DNA from 3 places in the Proteus hauseri genome. Region 2 is predicted to be linked to each of the others. Evidence: predicted binding sites of a transcription regulator. Region 2 holds the regulator's gene; each other region holds the start of a gene.
What was found. The regulator PurR, encoded in region 2, represses purine synthesis genes. The targets are predictions, from matches to a motif close to CANGCAAACGTTTGCNTG.
Positions count from the first base shown of each region.

Region 1: the regulator PurR is predicted to act here: its motif matches at 5,992-6,009, upstream of purH (bifunctional phosphoribosylaminoimidazolecarboxamide formyltransferase/IMP cyclohydrolase).
Region 3: the regulator PurR is predicted to act here: its motif matches at 7,223-7,240, upstream of guaB (IMP dehydrogenase).

Region 1 is NZ_CP026364.1:1,180,880-1,191,069, reverse strand. It holds gene hemE (uroporphyrinogen decarboxylase) at 1-443, shown strand, start outside; gene nfi (deoxyribonuclease V) at 436-1,104, shown strand; gene PH4a_RS05420 (YjaG family protein) at 1,179-1,769, shown strand; gene PH4a_RS05415 (HU family DNA-binding protein) at 1,960-2,232, shown strand; gene PH4a_RS05410 (DUF1481 domain-containing protein) at 2,277-2,939, shown strand; gene purD (phosphoribosylamine--glycine ligase) at 2,963-4,252, opposite strand; gene purH (bifunctional phosphoribosylaminoimidazolecarboxamide formyltransferase/IMP cyclohydrolase) at 4,265-5,854, opposite strand; rRNA gene PH4a_RS05395 (16S ribosomal RNA) at 6,475-8,017, shown strand; tRNA gene PH4a_RS05390 (tRNA-Ile) at 8,089-8,165, shown strand; tRNA gene PH4a_RS05385 (tRNA-Ala) at 8,324-8,399, shown strand; rRNA gene PH4a_RS05380 (23S ribosomal RNA) at 8,731-10,190, shown strand, end outside.
Region 2 is NZ_CP026364.1:3,165,546-3,175,735, forward strand. It holds gene pykF (pyruvate kinase PykF) at 1-483, opposite strand, end outside; tRNA gene PH4a_RS14420 (tRNA-Val) at 934-1,010, opposite strand; tRNA gene PH4a_RS14425 (tRNA-Val) at 1,039-1,115, opposite strand; gene PH4a_RS14430 (MATE family efflux transporter) at 1,266-2,639, opposite strand; gene PH4a_RS14435 (riboflavin synthase subunit alpha) at 2,948-3,610, shown strand; gene cfa (cyclopropane fatty acyl phospholipid synthase) at 3,729-4,883, opposite strand; gene punC (purine nucleoside transporter PunC) at 5,190-6,413, opposite strand; gene punR (DNA-binding transcriptional activator PunR) at 6,533-7,435, shown strand; gene purR (HTH-type transcriptional repressor PurR) at 7,457-8,482, opposite strand; gene cydH (cytochrome bd-I oxidase subunit CydH) at 8,751-8,834, shown strand; gene sodB (superoxide dismutase [Fe]) at 8,966-9,544, opposite strand; gene PH4a_RS14470 (nucleotidyltransferase domain-containing protein) at 9,802-10,190, shown strand, end outside.
Region 3 is NZ_CP026364.1:3,764,377-3,774,566, reverse strand. It holds gene PH4a_RS17365 (ChaN family lipoprotein) at 1-197, shown strand, start outside; gene PH4a_RS17360 (energy transducer TonB family protein) at 244-1,026, shown strand; gene PH4a_RS17355 (S9 family peptidase) at 1,051-3,219, shown strand; gene PH4a_RS17350 (TonB-dependent receptor domain-containing protein) at 3,418-5,664, shown strand; gene xseA (exodeoxyribonuclease VII large subunit) at 5,749-7,131, opposite strand; gene guaB (IMP dehydrogenase) at 7,300-8,766, shown strand; gene guaA (glutamine-hydrolyzing GMP synthase) at 8,868-10,190, shown strand, end outside.

The DNA of each region.
Region 1 (10,190 bases), 1.9 Mb from region 2:
GTGGCGTATTAACAGGACGCGATTACCAACTGTTTTCACTCAACTATATGCATAAGATTGTTGATGGTCTTATTCGTGAATATGATGGTAGAAAAGTCCCCGTCACTTTATTTACTAAAGGTGGTGGGCGCTGGTTAGAAGCCATGGCAGCAACAGGTTGTGATGCATTAGGTCTAGATTGGACAATTGATATTGAAGATGCACGCCATCGAGTCGGCGATAAAGTTGCATTACAAGGCAATATGGATCCTTCAATGCTATATGCACCGCCAGCAAGAATTGAACAGGAAGTTGAAACCATCCTTGCTGGATTTGGCAAAGGTAATGGTCATGTCTTTAATCTTGGGCACGGTATTCATCAAGACGTTCCACCAGAACATGCTGGTGCGTTTGTTGATGCGGTTCACCGTTTATCAAAGCCTTATCATCAGGATAATGATTAATACTCAACAACTGCGTCAAGAGCAGACAGAAAAAGCTCAACAAATTATTTTAACCGATCAATATTCAGCACCTACTTATATCGCCGGTGCTGATGTTGGTTTTGAAGACGGTGGCGCAGTCACTCGCGCTGCCATCGTTATATTACATTACCCTTCTTTTGAAATTCTTGAATACCAAATAGCGCGAATTCCCACATCACTCCCTTATATTCCAGGTTTACTTTCTTTTCGTGAATGTCCCGCGTTATTAAAAGCGTGGCAGGCATTAAAACAAAAGCCTGAACTTATTTTTGTCGATGGGCAAGGTATCGCTCATCCAAGGCGATTTGGTGTTGCAAGTCATTTTGGTTTGCTTATTGATACTCCTACAATTGGCGTTGCTAAAAGTCGTTTATGTGGAGTTGATAAACCTTTAAGTGAAGATGTTGGAAGCTATGAAACGTTAATGGATAAAGATGAACAAATAGGGTGGATTTATCGCAGCAAGAAAAAATGTAAACCACTCTATATTTCTCCAGGTCATAAAGTGAGTATGAAGAGTGCGTTAGCGTGGGTTGAGCGCTGCATGAAAGGCTATCGATTGCCTGAACCAACTCGTTGGGCTGACGGTATAGCTTCAAATAGGCGAATATTTGAGCGATTGAATAAGAATAAGCTCTAAATAGTCGGGAAATATGTGGATATTCTGAATTTTCAGGTAAACTGCGGCTAAGTTAAGAAAATGAGTAATTACGAATGTTGAAGAACCCAATCCATTTACGTCTAGAAAAGCTTGAAGGCTGGCAACACCTGACGTTTATGGCATGCCTGTGTGAGCGCATGTATCCGAATTATCAGGTATTTTGTCGTGAAACAGGATTTACCGATCCAATGCTTTATCGTCGTATTCTCGATTTGGTTTGGGAAACTTTAACGGTAAAAGATGTAAAGGTGAATTTTGATTCACAATTGGAAAAGCTAGAAGAAGCTATTCCTGATGCATCTCAATTTGATATTTATGGTGTTTATCCCGCCATTGATGCCTGTGTTGCGCTAAGCGAAATAGTACATTCCCGTTTAAGCGGAGAATCATTAAGCCACGCTATTGAAGTAAGTAAAGTATCTGTTGGTACTGTTGCAGCACTCGAAATGACACAAGCAGAAAGAGAAATGAGCGAGGAAGAACTGAAAGATCTTCCTGCGGTTATTGATGAATTTGATATCCAATGGGAAATTTATCGCCTGTTGGTTGAGTGCGAAGAACGAGATATTGAACTGATAAAAGGTCTGCGAACAGACCTTCGCGAAGCTGGAATGAGCAATATCGGTATAGAATTAACACACTAAATCAGAAAAACGTGATTTAGTGCTTGAAAAGCGACGTTTAAAGACTTCACATCACCCCAGTGTATGTTCTACATTGGGAACGAACAGAAGTGGCTCAGGTGTTTTTACTTAATTAGTACTTTTAAAATACTCATTAAGTTTTTTCACCAGATGTTTTTCAAACGATAAAACATACTTTAAGGACTATTTTATGAACAAAGCTGAATTAACCGAATCAGTTGCTGAAAAAGCGGATCTGACAAAAACTCAAGCAAAAGCTGCTATTGAAGCGTTTATCGATTCAGTAACAGGCGCTCTGAAAGAAGGCGATTCTGTACAGTTAGTTGGTTTCGGTACATTCAAGGTGAATCACCGTGCAGAACGTACAGGTCGTAATCCTCAAACTGGCAAAGAAATTACTATTGCAGCAGCAAACGTTCCTGCATTCACTGCCGGTAAAGCACTGAAAGACGCTGTAAAATAATTCCTTTGAACGGAATGAACAATAGAGGGGGAGTTATTCCCCTTTTGTTGAAACGACAGGGGCTGTTTGCTATAGGATTAGCGTCTTTGCTCAGCGCCTGCTCTTCTACTCCACGACTTCCTGAGTTTTCTGCAACCGGTTATATTGCGGACGAAGGTGTTGTTAGGTTATGGCGCCTGAATAATCCAGCGTCGGAGCCTCAAGTTATAATGAGTGTGTATAGTTTTTATAAAAAACCTGAAACCATCATCACATTCTATGAATATCGCCAAAATCAGCTCTGGCAAGTCCGCAGTGAAATTGTAAATCCTACCAACCCGTCCTCTTGGCATCTCCGATTAAATCAACATGGCGAAACGATTTTTATGCAGCAAGAAAATCAAGGTCAAAAACGACAGTTAAGCGAAGATGAACGCCTAATCATGGTTTTCTCAGCATCAAAAGAGCGTGAAATCAGTGAAGCATTAACCATTGGACAAGTTAATTTAGTACAAGGCGTTTGGAGCCAAAATACCATGACAACATGTGCTGGTGAAAAAGTGAATGTGTCATTTGAAGCCCCAGAGCAGCGTTGGCTAAAGAGACGAGCACTAAATTCGAATAAACCTGTTTATGTGGCATGGCTTGATTCGCCAGAAGGTAAACAATTATTGATGGTTGCTGAACATGATTTTTGTAAATGGGAACCAACAAAAGAGAGTCTGTAATAACTCCCTTTTGTCGTTTTAGCTTACTTTTTTAAACGTGCAATAGCACGATAGCCAATATCATGGCGATAAAAACTACCATTCCAATGAATATCTTTTGCTAAAGCATAAGCATTTTTTTGTGCTTGTTCGATATCATCACCTAAGGCCGTAGCACATAAAACACGACCGCCAGCAGTGATAACCTCACCTTTATCATTTAATACCGTACCTGCTTGGAATACTTTTGCTGTTGTTGATGAGGTTTGGGCTAAACCATAAATAATATCACCTTGGCGATAATCAGCAGGATAACCACCGGCAGCAATCACAATACCTAAAGCAGGACGAGGATCCCAAATTGACGCTTTACCCTTTAATTCGCCTTTTGCACCGGCCAAACAAAGCGCGACTAAATCTGATTGCATACGCATCATAATAGGTTGAGTTTCTGGATCACCAAAGCGGCAGTTAAATTCAATAACCTTAGCGACGCCTTGTTTATCAATCATTAATCCCGCATAAAGAAAACCTTGATAACGGTGACCTTCTGCCGCCATACCTTTTACTGTCGGATAAATCACTTTTTCCATTACTTGCTGGTGGATGGCATCAGTAACAACGGGAGCTGGCGAGTAAGCGCCCATTCCACCTGTATTTGGGCCGGTGTCGCCATCGCCAACGCGTTTGTGATCTTGGCTGGTTGCCATCGGGATAACATTTTCGCCATCAACCATGACAATAAAACTGGCTTCTTCGCCATCAAGAAATTCTTCAATGACGATACGATGACCTGCATCCCCAAAAGCATTACCCGCAAGCATATCTTTAATCGCATTTTCGGCTTCAGCCTCAGTCATTGCAACAATGACACCTTTTCCTGCAGCTAAACCATCAGCTTTAATGACAATAGGCGCACTGACTTTCTTTAAATAGTCTAAAGCAGGTGCGACTTCAGTAAAGTTTTGATAGCTCGCTGTTGGGATGTCGTGACGCGCTAAAAAATCTTTAGTAAATGCTTTTGAACCTTCAAGTTGTGCTGCACCTTTAGTTGGGCCAAAAATCGTTAATCCAGCTTCTTTAAATGCATCAACGACACCAATAACAAGTGGTGCTTCTGGACCAACAATAGTAAGTCCGATATCATTTTCTTTAGCAAATTCAACGAGAGCGGAAATATCTGTTGCGGCGATGGCAACATTTTCTACGCCGGCTTCTAATGCGGTTCCTGCATTACCTGGTGCGACAAAAATTTGTGCCGCAAGTGGTGATTGAACGGCTTTCCATGCAAGAGCATGTTCACGACCACCATTACCAATAATTAAAATTTTCATATTGATATCCTATTAGTGGCGGAAATGGCGCATGTTTGTAAAGATCATCGCAATGTTATGTTCATTTGCAGCAGCAATAACTTCATCATCACGAATTGAACCGCCAGGTTGAATAACACAAGTTACGCCTGCCAGTGCCGCTGCATCAATACCATCTCTAAATGGGAAAAATGCATCTGATGCCATAGCGCAGCCAGCAACTTCTAAACCTTCATCAGCTGCTTTAATTCCTGCAATTTTGGCGGAATAAACTCGACTCATTTGTCCTGCGCCAATCCCGACAGTCATATCATTCTTGGCGTAAACAATGGCATTTGATTTAACAAACTTAGCGACTTTCCAGCAAAACAGAGCATCTTTTAATTCTCGTTCACTAGGTTGGCGTTGTGTAACGACTCTTAAGTTTTCTTCTTTAACCATACCCAAGTCACGATCTTGTACTAACAGTCCACCATTTACGCGTTTAAAATCGAATGCAGGCTTTGCTTCTTGCCATTGACCACAAGCTAATACGCGAACGTTAGGTTTAGTTTCTAAAATAGGTAACGCTTCTTTATTAATAGAAGGAGCAATAATGACTTCAACAAATTGACGTTCGATAATCGCGCTTGCTGTTTCTGCATCTAATGGGCGATTGAAAGCAATAATACCGCCAAATGCAGAGGTTGGATCGGTTTTAAATGCGTTGTCATACGCTTGTACGAGGCTATTCGCAATAGCAACGCCACAAGGGTTTGCATGTTTCACAATAACACATGCTGGTTCGGAAAATGATTTCACACATTCTAATGCTGCATCAGTATCAGCGATGTTGTTGTAAGAAAGCGCTTTACCTTGTAATTGTTCGGCTGTCGCAATTGATGCTTCTTCTATATTCTCTTCTATATAGAAAGCAGCTTGCTGATGAGCATTTTCTCCATAACGCATATCTTGCTTCTTTATATAGTTAAGATTCAATGTACGAGGAAAATGACCTGATGGCTGTGAAGTGTCGCCATAATAAGGCGCAACTTTTTGACCAAAGTAATTTGCGATCATGCTGTCATAAGCGGCAGTGTGTTCAAATGCTTTTATAGCTAAGTCAAAGCGGGTATCTAAAGTAAGACTATTTTCGTGATTATCCATTTCTTCAATCACTCTTTCATAATCATTACTATTTACTACGATAGTGACATCTTTATGATTCTTTGCGGCAGAGCGAACCATGGTTGGCCCACCTATATCAATGTTTTCTACAGCATCTTCTAATGTACAGTCGATACGAGCAACCGTTTTAGCAAAAGGATAAAGATTAACAATTACCATATCGATAGGGCGAATATGGTGTTCTTCCATTATTGAATCGTCTTGTCCGCGGCGACCTAAAATGCCGCCATGTACTTTAGGATGTAATGTTTTAACTCGACCATCCATCATTTCAGGAAAACCTGTGTAATCGGAGACTTCAATAACAGGTAAACCTGCTTCTGCTAATAGACGCGCAGTTCCGCCAGTCGATAATAGTTCTACATTTCTTTCAATAAGCGCTTTAGCAAATTCTAAAATACCCGTTTTATCTGACACGCTTAATAGTGCACGGCGGATAGGACGAAGATGTTGCATGAGTTTTATCCCTTGGTTTTCGTATTACGGTAATGATGGTGAAGTTAAATCACATTAATACAGTGAAATTGTGTTTGCTTAACTAACATTTCAGAAGCTGAACACAAAATCAATCTAACTTATTTAGTGCGCATAATAACGCAATCGTTTGCGTTTGGCATTCGAAATTTGAATGGAATATCAGTCTGTGGATAAATTTGTTGATAAAGTGGTATAAGTGGGGGTTTTGCTGTGGAATTAAGCAAACGATTTTTTTTCTTAAAAAAACTATTGCCAGCCTCAGAAAACTCCCTATAATGCGTCCTCGTTGTCACGGCAAACCACGCTAAGTGAGTTAGCCGAGAGAACAAAAAATAAAGTGAAAAGCCTTATAAAATAACGCTTGACACTGAATGAGGAAGATGTAGAATGCACCTCCTCGCAACAACGCAGAAGACCGGAAACGGCAGCGAATGTTGAACTGCTCTTTAACAAATTATCAGACAATCTGTGTGGGCACTCACAGAGACGATATCTTCTAAAATATTTAGATGTATATAAGTCTTAAAGAGTGTTTACAAAAGTAAAATTCATTTATGAATGAAGCTAAGTATTCGATTTCTTTGAGCATCAAACACTTTTAATTGAAGAGTTTGATCATGGCTCAGATTGAACGCTGGCGGCAGGCCTAACACATGCAAGTCGAGCGGTAACAGAGGAAAGCTTGCTTTCTTGCTGACGAGCGGCGGACGGGTGAGTAATGTATGGGGATCTGCCCGATAGAGGGGGATAACTACTGGAAACGGTAGCTAATACCGCATGACGTCTACGGACCAAAGCAGGGGCTCTTCGGACCTTGCGCTATCGGATGAACCCATATGGGATTAGCTAGTAGGTGAGGTAATGGCTCACCTAGGCGACGATCTCTAGCTGGTCTGAGAGGATGATCAGCCACACTGGGACTGAGACACGGCCCAGACTCCTACGGGAGGCAGCAGTGGGGAATATTGCACAATGGGCGCAAGCCTGATGCAGCCATGCCGCGTGTATGAAGAAGGCCTTAGGGTTGTAAAGTACTTTCAGCGGGGAGGAAGGTGTTAAGATTAATACTCTTAGCAATTGACGTTACCCGCAGAAGAAGCACCGGCTAACTCCGTGCCAGCAGCCGCGGTAATACGGAGGGTGCAAGCGTTAATCGGAATTACTGGGCGTAAAGCGCACGCAGGCGGTCAATTAAGTCAGATGTGAAAGCCCCGAGCTTAACTTGGGAATTGCATCTGAAACTGGTTGGCTAGAGTCTTGTAGAGGGGGGTAGAATTCCACGTGTAGCGGTGAAATGCGTAGAGATGTGGAGGAATACCGGTGGCGAAGGCGGCCCCCTGGACAAAGACTGACGCTCAGGTGCGAAAGCGTGGGGAGCAAACAGGATTAGATACCCTGGTAGTCCACGCTGTAAACGATGTCGATTTGGAGGTTGTGCCCTTGAGGCGTGGCTTCCGGAGCTAACGCGTTAAATCGACCGCCTGGGGAGTACGGCCGCAAGGTTAAAACTCAAATGAATTGACGGGGGCCCGCACAAGCGGTGGAGCATGTGGTTTAATTCGATGCAACGCGAAGAACCTTACCTACTCTTGACATCCAGAGAATCCTTTAGAGATAGAGGAGTGCCTTCGGGAACTCTGAGACAGGTGCTGCATGGCTGTCGTCAGCTCGTGTTGTGAAATGTTGGGTTAAGTCCCGCAACGAGCGCAACCCTTATCCTTTGTTGCCAGCGCGTAATGGCGGGAACTCAAAGGAGACTGCCGGTGATAAACCGGAGGAAGGTGGGGATGACGTCAAGTCATCATGGCCCTTACGAGTAGGGCTACACACGTGCTACAATGGCAGATACAAAGAGAAGCGACCTCGCGAGAGCAAGCGGAACTCATAAAGTCTGTCGTAGTCCGGATTGGAGTCTGCAACTCGACTCCATGAAGTCGGAATCGCTAGTAATCGTAGATCAGAATGCTACGGTGAATACGTTCCCGGGCCTTGTACACACCGCCCGTCACACCATGGGAGTGGGTTGCAAAAGAAGTAGGTAGCTTAACCTTCGGGAGGGCGCTTACCACTTTGTGATTCATGACTGGGGTGAAGTCGTAACAAGGTAACCGTAGGGGAACCTGCGGTTGGATCACCTCCTTACCTAAGAGATACGTGTTATGTGTAGTGCTCACACAGATTGTCTGATGAAGAACGAGCAGAAATACCGGTATAGGCTTGTAGCTCAGGTGGTTAGAGCGCACCCCTGATAAGGGTGAGGTCGGTGGTTCAAGTCCACTCAGGCCTACCAAATCGTATTGATACTGCGTTGTGAAATCACTCGTTTACTGATGTAAACTTCGTGACTCCACGCCTTGTTTCACTGCGATTGGCTCAATTCTTGCTTAGCGGAACGTTTCCAATAAGAAAGAAACCTGAGTAACGAAATCGGTATTAACATTGCATTATGGGGCTATAGCTCAGCTGGGAGAGCGCCTGCCTTGCACGCAGGAGGTCAGCGGTTCGATCCCGCTTAGCTCCACCATAATCTCTTTAAAATATAATTCAGAGTATATTAGCAATAGTATACTGCGAATTATTTTGCTCTTTAACAATCTGGAACAAGCTGAAAAATTGAAAACAAATCAATATATCACCGAGGTATATTGATGAGTCTCTCAAAATCTCAAACTTTGAATGTGTTTTTGACATCAAAGTGGGATGCGCGAGCAATTTACAGTTCGAGGCGGACAGCGCGCAGCCAGCGCAACATACATAAGTATGTGAGCATGGCGAGCACTGCCCAACGACGAAATGTAATCTGCACAGCCATCACCACCAAGATTATCTTCGAAAAAGACACCTTCGGGTTGTGAGGTTAAGCGAATAAGCGTACACGGTGGATGCCTAGGCAATCAGAGGCGATGAAGGACGTGCTAATCTGCGATAAGCGTCGGTAAGGTGATATGAACCGTTATAACCGACGATTTCCGAATGGGGAAACCCAATATCCAATGGATATTATCATTACGTGAATACATAGCGTAATGAAGCGAACCGGGAGAACTGAAACATCTCAGTACCCCGAGGAAAAGAAATCAACCGAGATTCCCCTAGTAGCGGCGAGCGAACGGGGAACAGCCCAGAGTCTTAATCAATAGCAGCATCAGGAGAACGGTCTGGAAAGTCCGGCAGTAAAGGGTGATAGCCCCGTATCTGAAGATGTTGTTATTGTGAACTCGACGAGTAGGGCGGGACACGTGTTATCCTGTCTGAATATGGGGGGACCATCCTCCAAGGCTAAATACTCCTGATTGACCGATAGTGAACCAGTACCGTGAGGGAAAGGCGAAAAGAACCCCGGCGAGGGGAGTGAAAAAGAACCTGAAACCGTGTACGTACAAGCAGTAGGAGCCTCTTTTATGGGGTGACTGCGTACCTTTTGTATAATGGGTCAGCGACTTATATTCTGTAGCAAGGTTAACCGTATAGGGGAGCCGTAGGGAAACCGAGTCTTAACTGGGCGAATGAGTTGCAGGGTATAGACCCGAAACCCGGTGATCTATCCATGGGCAGGTTGAAGGTTGGGTAACACTAACTGGAGGACCGAACCGACTAATGTTGAAAAATTAGCGGATGACTTGTGGATGGGGGTGAAAGGCCAATCAAACCGGGAGATAGCTGGTTCTCCCCGAAAGCTATTTAGGTAGCGCCTCGTGAACTCATCTTCGGGGGTAGAGCACTGTTTCGACTAGGGGGTCATCCCGACTTACCAACTCGATGCAAACTGCGAATACCGAAGAATGTTATCACGGGAGACACACGGCGGGTGCTAACGTCCGTCGTGAAGAGGGAAACAACCCAGACCGCCAGCTAAGGTCCCAAAGTCATGGTTAAGTGGGAAACGAAGTGGGAAGGCTCAGACAGCCAGGATGTTGGCTTAGAAGCAGCCATCATTTAAAGAAAGCGTAATAGCTCACTGGTCGAGTCGGCCCGCGCGGAAGATGTAACGGGGCTAAACCATGCACCGAAGCTGCGGCAGCGACACTTAGGTGTTGTTGGGTAGGGGAGCGTTCTGTAAGCCTGCGAAGGTGTGCTGTGAGGCATGCTGGAGGTATCAGAAGTGCGAATGCTGACATAAGTAACGATAATGCGGGTGAAAAACCCGCACGCCGGAAGACCAAGGGTTCCTGTCCAACGTTAATCGGGGCAGGGTGAGTCGACCCCTAAGGCGAGGCTGAAAAGCGTAGTCGATGGGAAACGGGTTAATATTCCCGTACTGGTGGTAACTGCGATGGGGGAACGGAGAAGGCTAGGTTGTCCGGGCGACGGTCGT
Region 2 (10,190 bases):
GGGTAAGTTAACACCTTTGTTTTCGCCTAAGTCACCGTTGTTTAATACTTCACAAACAACTTCAGTAGCAGTAACTGCAGTTACTTTCATGCCGATAAGACCATCGTCAACTAATACTGTGTTGCCGACAGCTAAATCTTTTGCAAAGCCTTCATAAGTTACAGCGACACGATCTTTATTACCAACAACAGATTTGTCAGTTGTGAAAGTAAAAGTTTGACCTGCAACTAGACTTACATCATTACCACCTTCTAATTTGATGGTACGGATTTCTGGACCTTTAGTGTCTAATAAAATGGCTGCTTTTTTGCCTGTTTTAGCACAAATATTACGAAGGTTTTTGATACGGTTGCCATGCTCTTCATAGTCACCGTGAGAGAAGTTAAGACGCATAACGTTCATGCCTGCGTCCAGTAATTGATTCAGTTTTTCTTCAGATTCGGTTTTTGGCCCGATGGTGCATACAATTTTTGTCTTTTTCATGGCAGTCTATTTAATGGTTTATTGTAATGGATGAATAGGGAGTAATGCCGCTGTTTATTAATTAACTATACATATAGCAACAAAACGCTAGTTAGGTTAGTTGCGCAACATGTTAATGAATCAGCAACATCATAAAATTCTTGTTACTAATTTGCATCGAGGTTTTGCAGATATCATACATTATAGTCTATCACGGTTCATTTATTCTTTTTTCTAAAGGTGCCCGTAAATCAATGCGCTGAAACCTTTCAACAAAATTATGTTTCGTATTATAGAGGTTAATTTCTATGAATAAAATGGAAAAAAGATAAATTTAAGCGATGTGATCAAAATACGGTGTTGACTGCTTGTTTTTTAAGCATTTTGTTGCGCAATAAAATATTGCAAGCAAAATGAAATATTTTGTAGGGAAGGTAAGAAGAGTAAAAATAAGAAAGTAGACAATAGAAATGGTGCGTCCAAGTGGACTCGAACCACCGACCCCCACCATGTCAAGGTGGTGCTCTAACCAACTGAGCTATGGACGCACTGTATTGTGATGTTGTTCAGATTAAATGGTGCGTCCAAGTGGACTCGAACCACCGACCCCCACCATGTCAAGGTGGTGCTCTAACCAACTGAGCTATGGACGCATTGTTTATTCTGGGTGACAACGGGGACGAATATTAGCGAGATGATTTGATTCTGGCAAGAGGAAAAACACAAATTTATATTCAACTGCTCGTATTTAAAGCTATTTGTTGATATTTGTGTCATTCCTTTACCCAGATAGAGTCTAATACTTAGCGTTCAGAACGATGTAACACAACTTCATCAGGTTGACGTTGGATCCACCAAATACGACTTCCCATCATAATTGCCGATGCAGTTAAACCAAGAATAAAGCCAATCCAGAAACCTGCGGGGCCCATCGCCTCAACTATATAATTAGTACGACCTAATAAATAACCCGAAGGTAGACCAATAATCCAATAGGCAGTAAACGTAATAAAAAAGATAGAACGTGTATCTTTATAGCCACGTAGTACACCAGAGCCTATTACCTGCACTGAATCTGATAACTGATAAAGTGCTGCAAATAACATTAGGTGTGAAGCAAGTGTAACAACTTCAATATCATCGTTATACATTAAGGCAATTTTTTCTCTAAATAGGATGGAGAAAATAGCCGTACAAGTTGCCAACATTAAACCCACAGCTAAACCAGTAATAGCCGAGATGCGTGCTTGCTCAGTTGAACGTTGTCCAAGGTTATGGCCAACGCGAATAGTAGCAGCAATACCTAATGATAATGGAAACATAAACATCAGTGAGCTAAAGTTTAATGCGATTTGGTGACTCGCTACTGCGGTAACCCCTAGAGGCGAAACTAATAGCGCCACAACAGCAAATAGAGTGACTTCAAAAAAGAGTGCTAATCCAACCGGCAGCCCTAAGAAAGTAATACGTTTTAGCGTATGAAGGTCGGGGGCAACAAAGCGTTGTTTAGGAAGAACGTCGCGTTGTGTTGGTGCTCGACGTACATAATAGCGCATCATTAAGAACATCGCCCAAAAAACAGAGGCTGTCGCTACACCACAACCAATTCCCCCTAATTGTGGCGCGCCAAATTTACCATAAATAAAGGCATAGTTAACCGGGATATTAATCAGTAATCCGACAAAGCCGATAATCATGCCTGGTTTAGTTTTGGATAATCCCTCACACTGACTTCGCAAGACTTGATAATAAAGGCAGCCCGGCGCACCCCACATAATAGCGTGAATAAATCCGATAGCTTTTTCTGCTAATTCAGGGTCAATATCTTCTTGAGCTTCAATAATAAACCGGGAATTATAAAGAATTGCAATAACCATTATCGATAAGAATGTGGCTAGCCAAAAACCTTGCTGGGTACGATTAGCAATCAGCTTTCGTTGTCCTGAGCCATTTAATTGGGCCACAATTGGCGTCAGTGCCATTAATATGCCCTGGCCTAAAAGGATGGTTGGTAACCAAATTGACGTACCGACAGCAACCGCAGACATTTCTGTGGCGTTAACAGCACCCGCCATTACTGTATCGACAACACCCATTGCGGTTTGGGAAAATTGAGCGATGATAACTGGGATACCAAGAGCAAGTAAGCTACGCGCTTCTTTTACGTACTTTTGCACGCATACACCTTTATTAATTATAAGAAAACGGAAGGGGGAGAATGAACGCCCTATTGTTAAAATGACGTAAAATGATCCTCAAGAGCGCTTATTCTAATGATAAAAGTTTAATTATCAATGAAAGATGTGACGTTTTTTAAACACAGAAATTTGATAATTTTTTACCTGCTTTTACGTTATATTTAACGGCAATAATTGGTCAGGAATAAAAGCGGTAATTGTTCCTTTGTATTAATAATAGCTATGTTATCCTAAACAGCATCAACCTAATTAGGGTAAACCAGTTTGTAGAATCAAGGAGATGTGAGATGTTTACAGGTATTGTTCAGGGAAAAGGGCGGGTTATTTCCATTGAAGATAAAGGTGATTTCCGTACTCATATCATTGAATTACCAGAAGCGTTAGTCCAAAACTTAGAAACAGGCGCTTCTGTTGCTAATAATGGCTGTTGTTTAACAGCAACTAAAATTGAAGGTAATCAAGTTAGCTTTGATTTAGTTAAAGAGACATTACGTTTAACTAATCTCGGTGAATTAAACGTAGGTTCTGAAGTTAATATTGAACGAGCTGCAAAATACGGTGATGAAATTGGCGGGCATGTTATGTCGGGCCATATTGTAACTACAGCAGAAGTTGCAAAAATTATTACCTCAGAAAATAACCTACAAATTTGGTTTCGCATCTTTGATAAAGAACTGATGAAGTATATTTTGCATAAAGGCTTTATTGGTATTGATGGTATTAGTTTAACCGTTGGTGATGTGGTCAATAATCGTTTTTGTGTTCACTTAATCCCTGAAACAAAAGATAGAACGACATTAGGTCGTAAACGCCTCGGTGATAAAGTCAATATTGAGTTAGATCCACAAACACAAGCCATTGTGGATACGGTTGAGCGTTTTATGTTGCAACAACAAGCACAGCAACAAGAATTACTAGTTGAACAACAGGTTGAGAACGAAGAAAAATAAAACCCTGACTATATTGTTTATGTTTAATTTGTTTATCGCCAATTATTCCTAATCAAATAGAAGATAAAAAGCCAGCTCTTAAAGAGACTGGCTTTTTACTTTTTATGACAGTTAAAATTTAACGTGGCGTATGTAATCCACCTATTTTACCTTTAGGACTTAACATTATTTGCCACAATTGAATATCCCTAGCACGAAAAGCACCGGCACAGGCATTTAGATAATAACTAAACATACGTTTAAATCGAGGCGTGTAGTTAGATTCAATATCAGGCCAACAAGCAAGAAAACGCTGATACCATGCCATTAACGTTTTATCATAATCGGCACCAAAGTTATGCCAATCCTCCATAACAAATTTATTATCCATAGCTTGTGCGATTTTTTGAATAGAAGGAAGGCAACCATTTGGAAATATGTATTTACTGATCCAACTATCAACATTTACTTTATCGCGATTAGAACCGATGGTATGCAGTAAAAATAAACCATCTTCTTTTAAATTACGGCGTACAACATCGAAATAAGTCGCGTAATTCTTAGGACCGACATGTTCAAACATTCCTACTGATACAATGCGATCAAATTGTTTATATAAATCACGATAGTCTTCTAAAATAATATCGACATCCAGTCCTTGGCAACGTTGTTGAGCTAATTTTTGTTGCTCCACAGAAATTGTGACACCTGTAACTGAAACGCCAAAGTGTTTTGCAGCATATGCGGCAAGCCCGCCCCAGCCACAACCAATATCTAATAATGTCATTCCTGGTTGAAGAGCCAGTTTCCGGCATATTAAATTTAACTTGTGCTCTTGAGCTAATTCTAATGAATCTGCATTTTTCCAATAGCCACAAGAATATTGCATATTAGGATCTAGCATTGCAGTAAAAAGATCATTACCAAGGTCATAATGCTCTTTGCCTACCATCCATGATCTTTTCTGTGTTTGCAGATTAAAGAGACGAGCGACAGCTATTTTTAGGATGTCGTGAATATTTTGCGGGAGTTTGTTTTCAAGTCCTGCACGTAAAACCTTATGAAAGAATATATCGAGCCGTTCACAATCCCACCAGCCATCCATATAGCTTTCACCGAGACCTAATGAGCCTTGTTGTAATACTCTTTTATAAAAATTTTTGTTGTGAACCTGAATATCATAAGGTTCTGAACCATTAATACGAATATCTGCTTGAGAAAGCAGCTCGGTTGCTATTCGTTGGTAAGAATTATTGGAGGTCTTTCGGCCTTCTTCTACACAAGATGTACTCATATACTCTCCGGCGTAAACTAAGCGGGTCTTGAGTTATGAATCAAAGAAAGGATGTGTGCAGATTTGCTGTGTTAAATGGGATCTTATTCAAAAAGTGTTGTATGAATAGGATTAATAAAATAACTAATCTGACATAATCAGGCAATGATCCGTTAATGCACCTCAAAATCCGAAAGAAAATTGAACAAAACGCTATAATTGGCGTTTGTTAAGTATAGGGACGTAGAATATTTTTCTCTAGAAAAGAAAAAGGTCATTTTATAAAAATGACCTTTTTTGAGAATTATCTTAAAAATGTAAAGAGCGTTATTCAGCTGTTTGAATTGTGTGTTTGCTAACGGATTTATTGCGTTGAATAAAGTAGCCGACTGCCATTGGGACAGCGGTTAACGCCATAATTGCGGTGGTGTTAATCAAAGGCTGGTGGCTAATAAAGGCTGAAACAATAAAGCTTGCTAAACTACAAAGCCCTAATTGAAGCGCATTTTGTAACGCTGCCGCTTTACCACTGATCTCAGGATAAGCAGATAACGCATTAGATACCGCTATTGGATAAGAAGCGCCATTCATTGCGGCCATAATACAAAATGGAATTAAAATAGTGGTTAACGTTGGTTGAGTTAACTTCGCAACTAAAAATAGTGCGGTCATACTAACGGCATAACCTATTAACAATAATGGTAGCAGTGATTTGCCAGTCATTTTAGACAGTAAGATACGACAGCCATAGCCACCAACCATAAAGGCGATAGTTTGTGGAATATAACTTAAGCCAATATCTTGAGGGGAATAGCCCATTTTTTCTAAAATGATAGGAGAACCCGCTAACCAAGCAAAGAAACCGGCGCTACAAGAGGCATAAATTAAAACGTTACCGCTGTAGATAGGTGATTTTAGTAATGTCATAAAAGAGGCTGAAGCTTGAGCTGAGCCATTCTCTGTAACAGGTTTTTGTTTAATATTTTTCAGCATTAAGGTTGGTAGCATTAGAACGATAGTTACCGCCATTAATAAAATAAAAATCATACGCCAGCCACCATGTTGTAAAAACCATGCGCCAATAAGAGGGGCTAATGCTGGTGATAAAGCAACCAGTGGCATAATTAAAGCAAAAACATGTTGTGAACGAGATTCATCAAAGCGGTCAATAACTAATGCTTGCCAAATTACAGCAGCAGAACAAACACCAAAGGCTTGTAAAAAACGCATTGCGAGTAAGCTGGTTGCACTATCAACCCAAAGCATACCAAGGCAACCGAAAGAGAAAAGACTTAAACCGATTAACAGAACAGGCTTACGACCAATTTTGTCAGAAAGAGGTCCCCAAAGTAATTGCGCAATAGCAAAACCGAATAAAAAAATACTTAAACTATTACTGATCGCGCCTTCGCTGATTGATAGTTCCCGTTGCATCATACCGAATGCAGGCAGGTACATATCAATAGCTAAATAACCCAACATGCTTAGGCCAGCAAGGTAGACCATAAAGCGCGCAGGTGTTTTTGTTTGTGTGGATGTATTTAAATTCATTTTAATTTTCTATGTTATGTGATGTAGAACATTTTATATATTGTAACTAAGACCTATTTTACTTGTGAAACGGGAATATTTGGTTAATGCTGTGAAAAATTTTCAAAGGAATAAACTTTATGTGGTCAGAATACTCTCTAGAAGTTGTTGATGCTGTCGCTCGAACAGGAAGTTTTAGTTCGGCTGCTCAAGAGTTACACAGAGTACCCTCCGCTGTTAGTTATACTGTTCGACAATTAGAGGAATGGCTTGCTGTGCCTCTGTTTGAACGCCGCCATCGTGATGTCGAATTAACGGATGCGGGTAAGATTTTCATCAAAGAAGCCCGCTCTGTTATCAAAAAAATGAATGACACTCGACATATGTGTCAGCAAGTCTCTAATGGTTGGCGCGGACAATTTAGTATAGCAGTAGATTGCATCGTAAAACCGGAAAGAACACAACAACTTATTCTTGATTTTTATCGACATTTCCCCGATATCGAACTTTATGTCTATCCTGAAGTTTTTAATGGGGTGTGGGACTCATTGGTTAATGGGCGTGTTGACCTAGCTATTGGCGCCACCAGAGCATCGCCAATTGGTGAACGATATAGCTTTAAAGATATGGGATTTATGCCTTGGCGCTGTGTTTGTCATATTGACCACCCATTGGCTAAAGCAGAACATCCGCTAACCGACGATGAAATGCGCCCTTATTCGAGCCTTTGTTTAGAAGATACCTCGCGTAGTTTGCCAAAGCGTGATACTTGGGCGTTAAATAATCAGCGTAGAATGGTTGTCCCTACGTGGGATATGGGATTGGAGTGCTTACTTGCAGGATTATGTGTTGGTATGGTGCCCTTGCATAGAGCTGAGCCATTAATCGCTAAAGGAAAGCTAGCTGTGCTTAAATTGGCACAGCCATTACCCGATAGTCCTTGTTGCCTCACTTGGGTCGATAAAAGTGAGTCACCCGCTTTGTCTTGGTTATTAGATTATCTTGGTGATAGCCAAACCCTAAATGCGGAATGGCTTCGTTAAGTCAGTCGAGATACCGTTTAATTAACGGCGGTAATCGATGAATGGGCCATCAGCAACAGAGCGGCGCTCAACTAACCGTGGATGAACTTCGATAGTTTGTGCGTCTTCTCTTTTGTTAACGATCCGGTCAAGCAGCATAGATAATGCCATTTGACCTAAGCGTTCTTTGGGCTGATGAACGGTTGTTAATGCAGGGGTAAAATAGCGAGCATTACGAATGTTATCGTAACCAACAATAGAAATATCAAATGGTACACGCAGACCTAATTCATCGGCTGCACAAATAGCACCCATTGCCATGACATCTCCACCACAGAACACAGCGGTAGGGCGATGTTTTTGATTTAGCATTTGATACATGGCTTTGTAACCAGACTCTGGTTCAAAATCACCTTGTACAATCCATCCATCTTTTACAATGATTTTAGCTTCTTCCATTGCTTTTAAAAATCCCTGAAGACGTCCACCACCAGTATTACGCTCTAATGGGCCAGGAATAATACCGATATCGCGATGACCACGCTCAATTAAGTAGCGGCCTGCAATATATCCACCATGAAATGCGTTATCAATGATGGTATCAGTAAAATCACCCCGAGCTTTTCCCCAATCCATCACTACCATTGGAATATTACGATAGCCTTCTAATAGAGAGAGAAGGTGATCGGGATATTCAGAGCACATAACTAATAATCCATCGACGCGTTTTTGCGCTAGCATCGCTAAATAAGCTTTTTGCTTATCTAGATTATTATGTGAGTTACATAATATCAGTGTATAACCTTTGCTATAACAGCTATTTTCAACAGCTTCAATCACTTCAGCAAAGTAAGGAGCTTCACTGGACGTGGCTAACAAGCCAATTGATTTGGTGTGATTGACTTTTAAACTACGCGCAACAGCACTAGGCGAATAATTTAATTCTTTAATAGCGGCCCAAACTGCTGCTCGGGTGTTCTCAGCAACAAAACGTGTTTTGTTGATAACATGAGAAACAGTCGTGGTTGACACTCCTGCGCGTTTTGCCACGTCTTTTATTGTTGCCATGGTGTGAAAAACTCCTGACCTTCATTGGTCTCTTTTAATCTAATTTTGTGGTTCTGCTGCCAGTATAGTCATACATAGGGCGAATACTGGCAATAATTTAGCTGTTAGCTATGAATTTTGTATGATCTAGCTCAAAAGTGGAAGTATTAATCAATGTTATAAATTGTGCACTAGTCGCTATATTAGCAAATTGTGATATGTGATAATAATTAGCCATGACAATGTTATGGTTAATAACGTGTATTATAATCATTTTGAGGGAGAATAAATGGATACGGATCTGAAATTTGGTTTGAGTACAGCAGTTGCAGCACTCGTCATGATTGTTTTATTTTCTACAATGCTGTTTTAATCACTGTTTTATATAATATCAGGTTAATTTTAATTATAACTAATCGGATATCTGTAAATAACAAAGGGCCTAAGGCCCTTTGTTATTTTGCCACCAAACACCAATAATTGATCTTTAGTGGTTAAGATAAATTAAGCAAAGTTAGCTTCAACAAATGACCAGTTAACCAGTGCCCAGAACTCTTCTAAGTATTTTACACGCGCATTACGGTAATCGATATAGTAAGCGTGTTCCCATACGTCAACTGTTAATAGTGGTTTGTCATTGCCAGAAATGGGTGTTGCAGCATTAGAAGTATTAACAATAGCGATTGAGCCATCTGCTTTTTTCACTAGCCATGTCCAACCTGCACCGAAGTTTTTAGCCGCGGCATCGTTAAATTGTTTTTTGAACTCTTCAAACGAGCCAAATGCTTTGTTGATAGCATCAGCAATTTTGCCTGTTGGCGCGCCACCTGCATTTGGAGCTAAACAGTTCCAGTAGAAAGTATGGTTCCAAACTTGAGCGGCGTTATTGAAAATACCACCATCAGTTGATTTAATAATCTCTTCTAGAGATTTAGCTTCTAAATCAGTACCTTTAACCAGATTGTTCAGGTTGGTTACATAAGTTTGGTGATGTTTGCCATAGTGATATTCTAAAGTTTCTTTAGAGATATGTGGCTCAAGAGCATCTAACGCATAAGGTAATTTTGGTAATTCGAAAGACATTGCGTACTCCTTTATACTATCTATTTCGGGTTTTGTGCCTAAAATCATTCCATCAAAATCATCTGAATTGATAAAATGAGGCAAATGAATCACTAATTTGTTGCTATTTTGCTAATTATTTTAACAAAAACTTGCTGAAATAACAGCTAAATATCTTTTATCCATAATCATAACAAAATATAAGCTTACATATTGTCGAAATAAAGGGGTTATATTAAATAGGGTTAATTTTACCGATAAATAATTAAGAGGAAGAAATGACGGTTGATAAAAATGGATATATTTCTGTGTTAGTAATAAAGCCAATACAGAAAGAGTATCAGGCACTCTTAGTGTTTGTTCAATCTCGGTTATTAACACTTTATGAAAGTCACATTTGCAGTATTTTTGTTTATGGAAGTGTGGCAACAGGTGCTGCTAAGCAGCCAAAATCAGACCTCGATCTTTGTGTTATTTTAGATAAAGACATTGATGACATAGATAAATTAAATATGGCCAATATAGCGCAACAAGCTATTGAGCTTTATCCAATTGTACCTAAAGTTGATTTTGACATTGCCTCTAAATCAGAGGTGCTACTACGAGAAAATATAACTAGTTGGGGCTATTGGTTAAAACATCATTGTCGTTATATTTATGGCGAAGA
Region 3 (10,190 bases), 600 kb from region 2:
GTTTATTAGCCGCACCAACGCCGGCGCTATTAATAGCAGGATCTTTTCATGCAACAAAAGTGATGGGTGTGCCTTTACATATTGCTGATTTAGCACCGGATGAAAAAATCACAGTTGTAATAATGGCTGAAGAAGGTAGCGATATTACCTCAGTACATGCTGATTATCTTTGGATAACACCTGTCGCTTTACCTTAATTTTCTCGATATCGCCATTATGATTATATCTTCTTACGTAGACCAAATGCCAAGATTGAAGCCCTTTAACTATAAAGCGTTGGTTCTGGCCATTAGTGTTCATGCGGTTTTAGTTATTGCTTGTTTTCACTTCTATCAAGATAAAACAACGATAATACAAGAACCTGAATTAGCTGTTATGATGACACTTAGTGAAAATATTCAAGCACTTAGTGAAGAAAAACAAGTAATTGGTATTGATCAACAATTGGCTGTTGCTAGTCAAAAGAAAGTTGAGCAAGAGATGGCTGAGAAACAACCCGATATCGTAATTAATGAGAATGCCGATATTGTTATTGAAAAACCTAAAAAAATAATGCGTGTTGAACAAACGGCTACAGTAAAAACAACAACTTCCCCCACTAAGCCTTCACCAATAATTAGTGAGAATGTTTCTAGCCAATCAGCGCCTTCAAGTAGTCGTTCTGTTGCTAAACAGCAATCTGATACTGTTTCTGCAAACTATGATAGCGATTCAGATAAAAAAGCAGATGCACTAGCGCTATGGCAAGCTAAAACTAAAGGGCACTTAAACCGTTATAAAGCTTATCCTGAAGAGGCGAAAAGCAAAGGACGGATGGGAATACCGAAAGTGCGATTTGTCGTAGATCAGCAAGGATATGTGATATCAAGTGAACTTATTAATAGCAGTGGTGTTCGTTCTTTAGACAGAGAAGCGCAAAGAGTACTCAAACGGGCTCAGCCCCTTCCTATTCCCCCTGAAGAGTTATTGTTTAAGGGAGAAATTACAGTTGAAATGTCGATTGAGTTTTCTACATTGGCGCTATAACCAAGGATTGAAAAGGAAATAAGAATGTTATCAGTGACAAGAAAAACGGTGACGATGAGATTAACAGGTGCCATGATGGCGCTGTTAATAACAGCAACACCTGCAATGGCTCAAACTCAGAAGGACGCTATAACGATGCCACCAAAAGCAAATAAAATACCTCATGTTATGACTGAACATGGGGATACGCGTACAGATAATTATTATTGGTTAAGAGATGATGCACGCAAAGATCCACAAGTTTTGGATTATTTAAACGCGGAAAATGCCTATACCGAATCAGTAATGAAAGAGGGGAAAGCCCTTGAAGAAACACTTTTTACTGAAATGGTAAGTCGCATGGCTCAAAACGATGAATCTGTACCATATGATTATAATGGGTATACATATCGTACTATTTATCAAGAAGGAAAAGACTTTCCGATTTATCAACGCAAACCTATTGGTGACAAAGATAATTGGGAAGTACTAATTGATGGGAATGAGCGTGCTAAAGGCCATGAGTTTTACCAGCTTGGTGATTTAACTATTAGCCCAGATAACAAGCGCATTGCTATAGCTGAAGATAAAGAAGGTCGAAGAAATTATACCGTTGCTTATAAAAATGTTGCTGATAAAGAATGGAAAGAGAATGTATTAACTGATATCTCAGCAAACCTAGTATGGGCAAATGATAGCAATACTCTATTTTATGTTGACAAAGATCCTCAGACATTATTGCCATATCAAATCTATCGCCATCAATATGGCTCAGAGCGTGAAAAAGATGTAAAAATCTTTGAAGAGAATGATGATCGCTTTTATACATGGATGGGCAAAAGTAAGTCAAAAGATTATATCTTAGTTTCTATCGAAAGCTCTACCACATCTGAATATCGTTTAATCGATGCTAATTCACCAGAAAAACCGATGGTGATATTTTCCGTGCGTCAAGAAGGGCGTGAATACGATATTGATCACTTTAAAGGCGAATTCTATATTCGCTCAAATCATGAAAGTGAATTATTTGGTTTATATAAAACAGCAGCAATTGATAAACCTTGGCAAACCGTAATTGCACCTCAAAAAGATGTTGATCTGGAAGGTTTTGACTTATTTAACCGCTGGCTAGTGCTTGAAGAACGTCAACAAGGCTTAGTATCGTTGCGTCAAATAGATTGGCAAACGGGTGAATCAACAAAAGTAACCTTTGATGACCCGGTTTATATGGCATGGTTAGGCTTTAATCCACAAGCAGATAGTGAAGAATTGCGCTTTGGATACACATCAATGACAACACCCACTTCCACTTATCAATGGAATATGCAAACGCATCAAAAACAGTTACTCAAACAGCAAGAAGTCAAAGGTTTTGAACGTGATTTATATGAAAGCCAGCGTATTTGGGTAAAAGCGCATGATGGTGTAGAAGTACCAATTTCATTGGTTTATCGGAAAGATCTCTTTATCAATGCTAAAAATCCTATCTTAATTTATGGTTATGGTTCTTATGGTAGCAGTATTGATCCTTCATTTAGTTCACCACGCTTAAGCTTATTAGACAGAGGCTTTGTATATGCGATAGTACACGTACGCGGAGGTGGAGAATTAGGTAAACGCTGGTATAACCAAGGTAAAATGGAGCATAAAGTTAATAGCTTTACTGACTTTATTGATGCAACTAAATACTTAGTTCAAAAAGGCTATGGTGCTTCTAATCATGTTTATGCTATGGGTGGAAGTGCAGGGGGGTTATTAATGGGCGCTGTTGTTAATATGGCGCCAGAATTATACCGTGGTGTTGTTGCCCAGGTGCCTTTTGTTGATGTCGTGACGACTATGCTTGATGCTTCTATTCCACTAACAACGGGTGAATATGAAGAATGGGGTAATCCAGCAGATAAAGATGTTTATTTCCGCTTAAAATCCTACAGCCCATACGATAATGTTGTGGCTCAAGATTACCCTCATTTATTAGTAACGACAGGATTACATGATTCACAAGTTCAATATTTCGAGCCTGCTAAATGGGTTGCTAAATTACGTGAATTAAAAACAGATAATAATTTATTATTGCTGGACACAGATATGCGTGCAGGTCATGGTGGTAAGTCAGGTCGATTTAATCGCTTACGTGATACAGCCAAAGAATATGCATTTATTCTGATGCTTGAGAAACCCGAAGTATATTTTAAAGCGCAAAATATAAACTAATTGATTAAATAATTACATTATAAACTGTCTCTCATTTTAAGAGAGACAGTTTTTTGTCGATTTTTTAGAATAATAATAACTATAGATATAATAACAATAATACTATTAATAAATAATACCTTATAAAAAAGGTTATTCTAATATTATATTAAAGCAGCGTGAGCCTATTATTTAAATAAAATAAAGAATGGGTTCGTTATGAGATCTACAAGGAAAATAATTAGTACATTTATTCTATTTTCAGGTATTAATGGCATCGTTATTGCCGCTGAAGAAAATAAACCAGTTCAATTTGGTAGCTTAAAAGTTTCATCTGCACAACAAAAAGAGACCCCTGAACAGAAAGCACTAGCCAAACCAGGGGCTTATAGCGCTATTGGTGAAATTAATAATTTGCAATCAGTAGAACAGGCTCTGCGTTCAACGCCCGGAACTTACACTCAAATGGATGTAAGCCAGCCTGGGGTCAGTGTGAATATTCGTGGTCTTAGTGGTTTTGGTCGAGTTAATATGATGGTTGATGGTGTTACTCAAACATTATATAGCACTTCCCCAAGTCAATATTCTCATGGTGGGCAACCTTATAACCAGTTTAATAGTATGGTTGATCCTAACTTTATTGTTCAAATTGATATTTCTCGCGGACAGCAAGATGGTGAAAATAGTATTAATGCATTAGCGGGTAGCGCTAATTTTAAAACTATTGGAATAGAAGATATTTTATTTACAAATCATTTATGGGGAGTAAGAAGTAAAGTGGCTGGTGGTAGTAATGGGTTGGGATATAACGGCATGGTTGCGGTAGCGGGCAGACAATCCCTATTTAATGATGATGGTAGTATTGGCGCAATGTTAGCATTAAGTGGGCATAAAATTGAATCTTCTTATAAGAATGGTGCTGGATTTAATAGTGAAGAGTTTGCAACAAATAAAAATTTCAATCAAAGACCTCATTCAGAATTAACTAAAATTAATATAAAACCCAATGATTCTCATGAACTAGAGCTAAGCGGTCGTTTTTACCGTAATAAATTTAACCGTCGAGATATCGACAGTAAAGATTATTATGCAAAATATCGTTATACACCATTAAATGATTTATTTGATAGTGAGATTCTATTAAGCCGTAGCAATGCATCACAAAAGTTTGAAGGTGACTCTTTGATGAGTTTACGTAATGCTAATGCTGAAAATATCTCTAATTCACTGGTTGCGAAAAACACTAGTCGTTTTAATTATGGTGAATTAGATATGGCATTAACATTAGGTTCTAAATTAATGTCAACAGAATATAAGCGCTCTGTTATTGCACCTTCTACTGATCCTTGGCAAGCCAATAATATGGTGGAAAGTAACCCATTTGCTCCTCAAGGTAAAAATAATTTAACGAGTTTCTTTTCTCAAATGAAATTTGAGTATGATATTTATACTCTCGATCTTAATTTAAATTATGTTGATTACAATATAAAAGGACATAAACCGGCTTGTGCGGCACGTGATGCTTGTTTTCCTGAAGGCGCTATGGATTTAAATCGTCATGACAGAAATTGGGATCCGGGTGTATTAATCGCAGCACAAGTTATCCCTGAATTTCAGCCATTTGTTAGTTATGCGCATAGTATGAGGGCACCTAATCCACAAGAAATCTTTTTTGCTAATGAAGGTGGTGCTTCAATGAATCCATTTTTAAAAAGTGAAAAGGCAGATACATTTCAAATAGGTTTTAATAGCTATCGTCCTAATTTATTCATTGAAGGTGATAGTTTTTATTTAAAAGCACTTTGGTATCACACAAAAGTTAAAAATTATATTTCTAGTGATTCCTATTTAGTGTGTAAAGGAGGACGACGTTGTAAAGATGACGGTAGTTTAACAATTGAAGATTTTAATAATATAGAAAATGACGGCAATATTAATTTATATACTAATAGTATCGATCCTGTTGCTATGAGGGGTTATGAATTACAGCTTAATTATGATGCTGGTGTAGTTTATTCCACAATTTCCTATAGCAATGAACGTACAGCGCAACCAACCTCTCTTGCATCTGCATCTTTTGGTCAATCGCCAGCTTCTGAATTACCTAAATATTATGCCACTGTTGATGCGGGTGTCCGATTATTTGACGACCGATCACTAGAATTAGGAACAATAATTCAATTGACGGGTAAAACACGTAAAGCTTCACCAAATGGTGTAGATTATGATACGGGTAAAATTCCAATGGAAGAACAAGAAAATATACCAACAGTCATTGATCTATATGGTAATTATCGCGTAAATAAAAATATTTCATTGAAATTTTCAGTACAAAATGTAATGAATAAAAACTATTCTAATCCATTAGATAGAAGTAATTCAGCGCCAGATATGAGTGAACAAGGAAGTGAAAAACAAACAGCGAGAGGCAGAAGTTATCTCTTTGGTGGGGAAATTCGTTTTTAATATTTCACCATCATATTCTTAATAACAAGTTACTAAAAAACGGCATCATTAAGGTGCCGTTTTTTTATTCTAGATATTTATGTGTCATTCATCTGTTTTGCTAATTGTTTTCCGTTTTGCTCTGATTTTTTGTGTTTTTACTACTTCACTCGTTATCCAGCCATCCTCAACACGGGTTTTTAGCGCATCACCCGCTTTAACTTGCTTGGTGTTTTTCAGCACTTCTCCAGACTCTGTTTCACTAATACTGTAACCACGAGAAAGTGTTGCGAGAGGACTCACACTTTCTAAACGAGAACAACTGATTGCAAACTGTTCTCGTTGACGCGATAACTGTTGTGAAATACTTTCTCGCATACGGTAAATCAACTGTTGTTGCTGACGGAGTAATGCTTGAATTTGAGGTCTAGGCTCTTGGTAATTAAGTTGTTTTTGTAATTGAATTTGTTGATGTTGTTTGGATTGTAAAATTCGCTGAAAACTATTTACTAAACGCTGTTGTGTTGATGCCAGCAAGTTTTGCTGACGAGCAAGACGTAAATGTGGATGTTGCTGTTGTAAACGATGATGTATTTGCGTCATTGTGCGCAATTTTTTCGCTAAATAATAATCCATTGCCATTTCGAGGCGCTGTTGCTGAGATTGCAATTGACGTAATAACTCAAGTTTATTACGACTAATTAATTCAGCGGCAGCAGAGGGCGTTGGTGCTCTTAAATCAGCAACAAAATCAGCAATAGTGACATCAGTTTCATGACCGACAGCACTTACGATAGGAATTTTACTGGCAAAAATAGCACGAGCAACACGTTCATCATTAAAAGCCCAAAGATCTTCTAATGAGCCACCACCACGACCAACAATGAGTACATCACACTCTTTGCGACGATTGGCTAATTCGATAGCATGAACTATCTGCATTGGCGCTTCGGCACCTTGCACGGCTGTTGGATAAATAAGTACAGGCAGAGAAGGATCGCGACGACGAAGAATATGCAAAATATCGTGCAATGCAGCACCTGTTGATGAAGTAATAACACCAATCTGTTTTGCTGGTGTTGGGAGTGGTTTTTTATGCAGAGCATCAAATAAACCTTCAGCGCTAAGTTTTTGTTTTAATAACTCAAATTGCTGTTGCAATAAGCCATCGCCAGCGGGTTGCATACTTTCTACAATAAGTTGGTAATCGCCTCTAGGCTCATACAAGGTAATTGTGGCCCGAACTAAAACCTGTTGACCATGCTGAGGCCGAAACGTCACTTTGCTATTTTGCCCACGAAACATCGCTGCTCTAATTTGAGCTTGGTTATCTTTTAACGTGAAGTACCAATGCCCTGAAGCAGGTTGAGTAAAATTGGAAATCTCCGCACTTATCCAAATGCGTCCCATTTCCATTTCTAAAAGCTGACGAACGGTCTTATTTAGACGGCTGACAGTAAAAATATTGTTATTTACAGGTAGTGTCATGTGAGCCAGATCAAATTTTAAAACAATGACTTAATTAATCGATACTACCGAAGTTAGCAATAGGATCAATATAAATTTTGAAAAAAAGCTAGAAGCAACCGATTTCGGTGTGTATAATGCCGCGGCAATATTTTCTATTTCCTAAATGCCGCCTGGTGAGATATTGCTATGTTACGAATTAAAAAAGAAGCACTTACATTTGATGATGTTTTGTTAGTTCCTGCACACTCAACTGTCCTTCCTAATACTGCCGATTTGTCTACTCAACTGACAGAAACTATCCGCTTAAATGTGCCTATGCTCTCCGCTGCAATGGATACTGTTACTGAAGCATCTTTAGCGATAGCTTTAGCACAAGAGGGGGGTATCGGATTTATCCACAAAAATATGTCTATCGAGCGTCAAGCTGAAGAAGTGCGTCGTGTGAAAAAACATGAAAGTGGTGTTGTTACCGATCCTATCACTGTAACACCTGAAACTTCATTACGTGAAGTATATGAGATGACACAACGTAATGGCTTTGCAGGTTATCCAGTTGTAACTGAACAAAATGAGCTTGTCGGTATTATTACTGGCCGTGATGTTCGCTTTGTTACTGATTTAGATCAGCCTGTGACCGCAGTCATGACGCCAAAAGAGCGCTTAGTCACAGTAAAAGAAGGTGAAGCACGCGATGTTGTTATGCAAAAGATGCATGAGAAACGTGTTGAGAAAGCGTTAGTTGTCGATGACAGCTTCCATCTTCGTGGCATGATCACGGCTAAAGATTTCAAAAAAGCAGAACGTAAACCTAACGCTTGTAAAGATGAGCACGGACGTTTGCGTGTGGGTGCAGCCGTTGGTGCTGGTGCTGGTAATGAAGAGCGTGTTGCTGCGTTAGTCGCAGCTGGTGTTGATGTATTACTTATCGACTCATCTCATGGTCATTCAGAGGGTGTATTGCAACGTATTCGTGATACACGCGCCTTATATCCTAATTTACCTATTATTGGCGGTAACGTTGCAACTGCGCAAGGGGCTTTAGCATTAGCAGACGCTGGCGTGAGCGCAGTGAAAGTAGGTATTGGCCCAGGTTCAATTTGTACTACACGTATAGTAACTGGTGTGGGTGTACCACAAATTACGGCTATCGCAGATGCGGTTGAAGCATTGAAAGATCGTAATATTCCCGTTATTGCCGACGGCGGCATTCGCTTCTCTGGTGACATCGCTAAAGCATTAGCAGCAGGTGCCGCTTGTGTTATGGTGGGGTCAATGTTTGCTGGTACAGAAGAATCTCCGGGTGAAATTGAGCTATTCCAAGGCCGTTCATACAAATCTTATCGTGGTATGGGGTCTTTAGGCGCAATGTCGAAAGGTTCATCAGACCGTTATTTCCAAACCGATAATGCAGCAGATAAACTGGTTCCTGAAGGTATTGAAGGCCGAGTTGCTTATAAAGGGTTGGTAAAAAATATTGTTCACCAGCAAATGGGTGGCTTACGTTCATGCATGGGTTTAACTGGTTGTGCAACAATTAAAGAGCTGAATACTAAAGCTGAATTTGTTCGCATCAGTGGTGCGGGCATTCAGGAAAGCCATGTTCACGATGTAACTATCACAAAAGAATCACCTAATTATCGCTTAGGTATGTAATTTATTTCGAGAAAGGTTTGTATTATTGCAGCTAAAATATAGCATGCATAGTTACAAACCTTTCAACTTAATGACTTTATCTGTTTTGGAATTCACCACAAATGACAGCAAATATCCATAATCATCGCATTCTTATCCTTGATTTCGGTTCACAATATACACAGCTTATTGCTCGTCGTATTCGTGAAATCGGCGTTTATTGTGAACTCTGGGCATGGGATGTTACAGAAGAACAAATTCGTGAATTTAATCCTAATGGTATTATTCTGTCTGGTGGCCCTGAAAGTACTACAGAAGATAACAGCCCCCGTGCGCCAGAATATGTATTTAATGCAGGTATTCCTGTATTAGGTATTTGTTATGGTATGCAAACCATGTCTATGCAGTTAGGTGGTGCCGTTGAAGTTTCTGGTGAGCGTGAATTTGGTTATTCACAAGTTGAAATCCGTGAAACTTGCGAATTATTCCGTGGTATTCAAGATTCTGTTAATGAAAATGGCACACCACTGTTAGACGTATGGATGAGCCATGGTGATAAAGTTACCGCTATTCCATCAGATTTCGTTACAGTGGCAAGTACTGAAACTTGTCCATTTGCGATTATGGCAAATGAAGAAAAACGTTTTTATGGTGTTCAGTTCCACCCTGAAGTGACACACACACATCAAGGTTTAGAAATTTTAAAACGTTTTGTATTAGATATTTGTGGTTGTGATGCACTGTGGACATCGGCTGCGATTATCGAAGATACAGTGGCTCGTTTAAAAGAACAGATTGGCGACGATCACGTTATTTTAGCGCTTTCTGGTGGGGTGGATTCATCTGTTACTGCGCTGTTGTTAAATCGTGCAATTGGTAAGCGTTTAACTTGCGTATTTGTTGATAATGGCTTGTTGCGTTTAAATGAAGCAGAGCAAGTAATGGCAATGTTTAAAGGTAAATTTGACCTTAACATTATCCATGTTGAAGCTGAAAATCGTTTCTTAACTGCGCTGAAAGGCGAAAATGATCCAGAGAAAAAGCGTAAGATTATCGGTCATTCATTTATTGAAATTTTCGATGAAGAAGCGGTTAAGTTGCCACAAGTTAAATGGTTAGCACAAGGCACCATTTACCCAGATGTGATTGAATCAGCTGCATCAGCAACAGGCAAGGCTCATGTGATTAAATCACACCACAATGTGGGCGGCTTACCTGATGATATGAAATTGGGATTAGTTGAGCCATTAAAAGAGCTCTTTAAAGATGAAGTGCGTAAAATTGGTTTAGAGTTAGGCCTACCATACGATATGCTCTATCGTCATCCATTCCCAGGCCCTGGTTTAGGCGTGCGTGTATTGGGTGAAGTGAAGAAAGAGTATTGCGATTTATTGCGCCGTGCTGATGCTATTTTTATCGAAGAGCTACATAAAGCTGATTTGTAT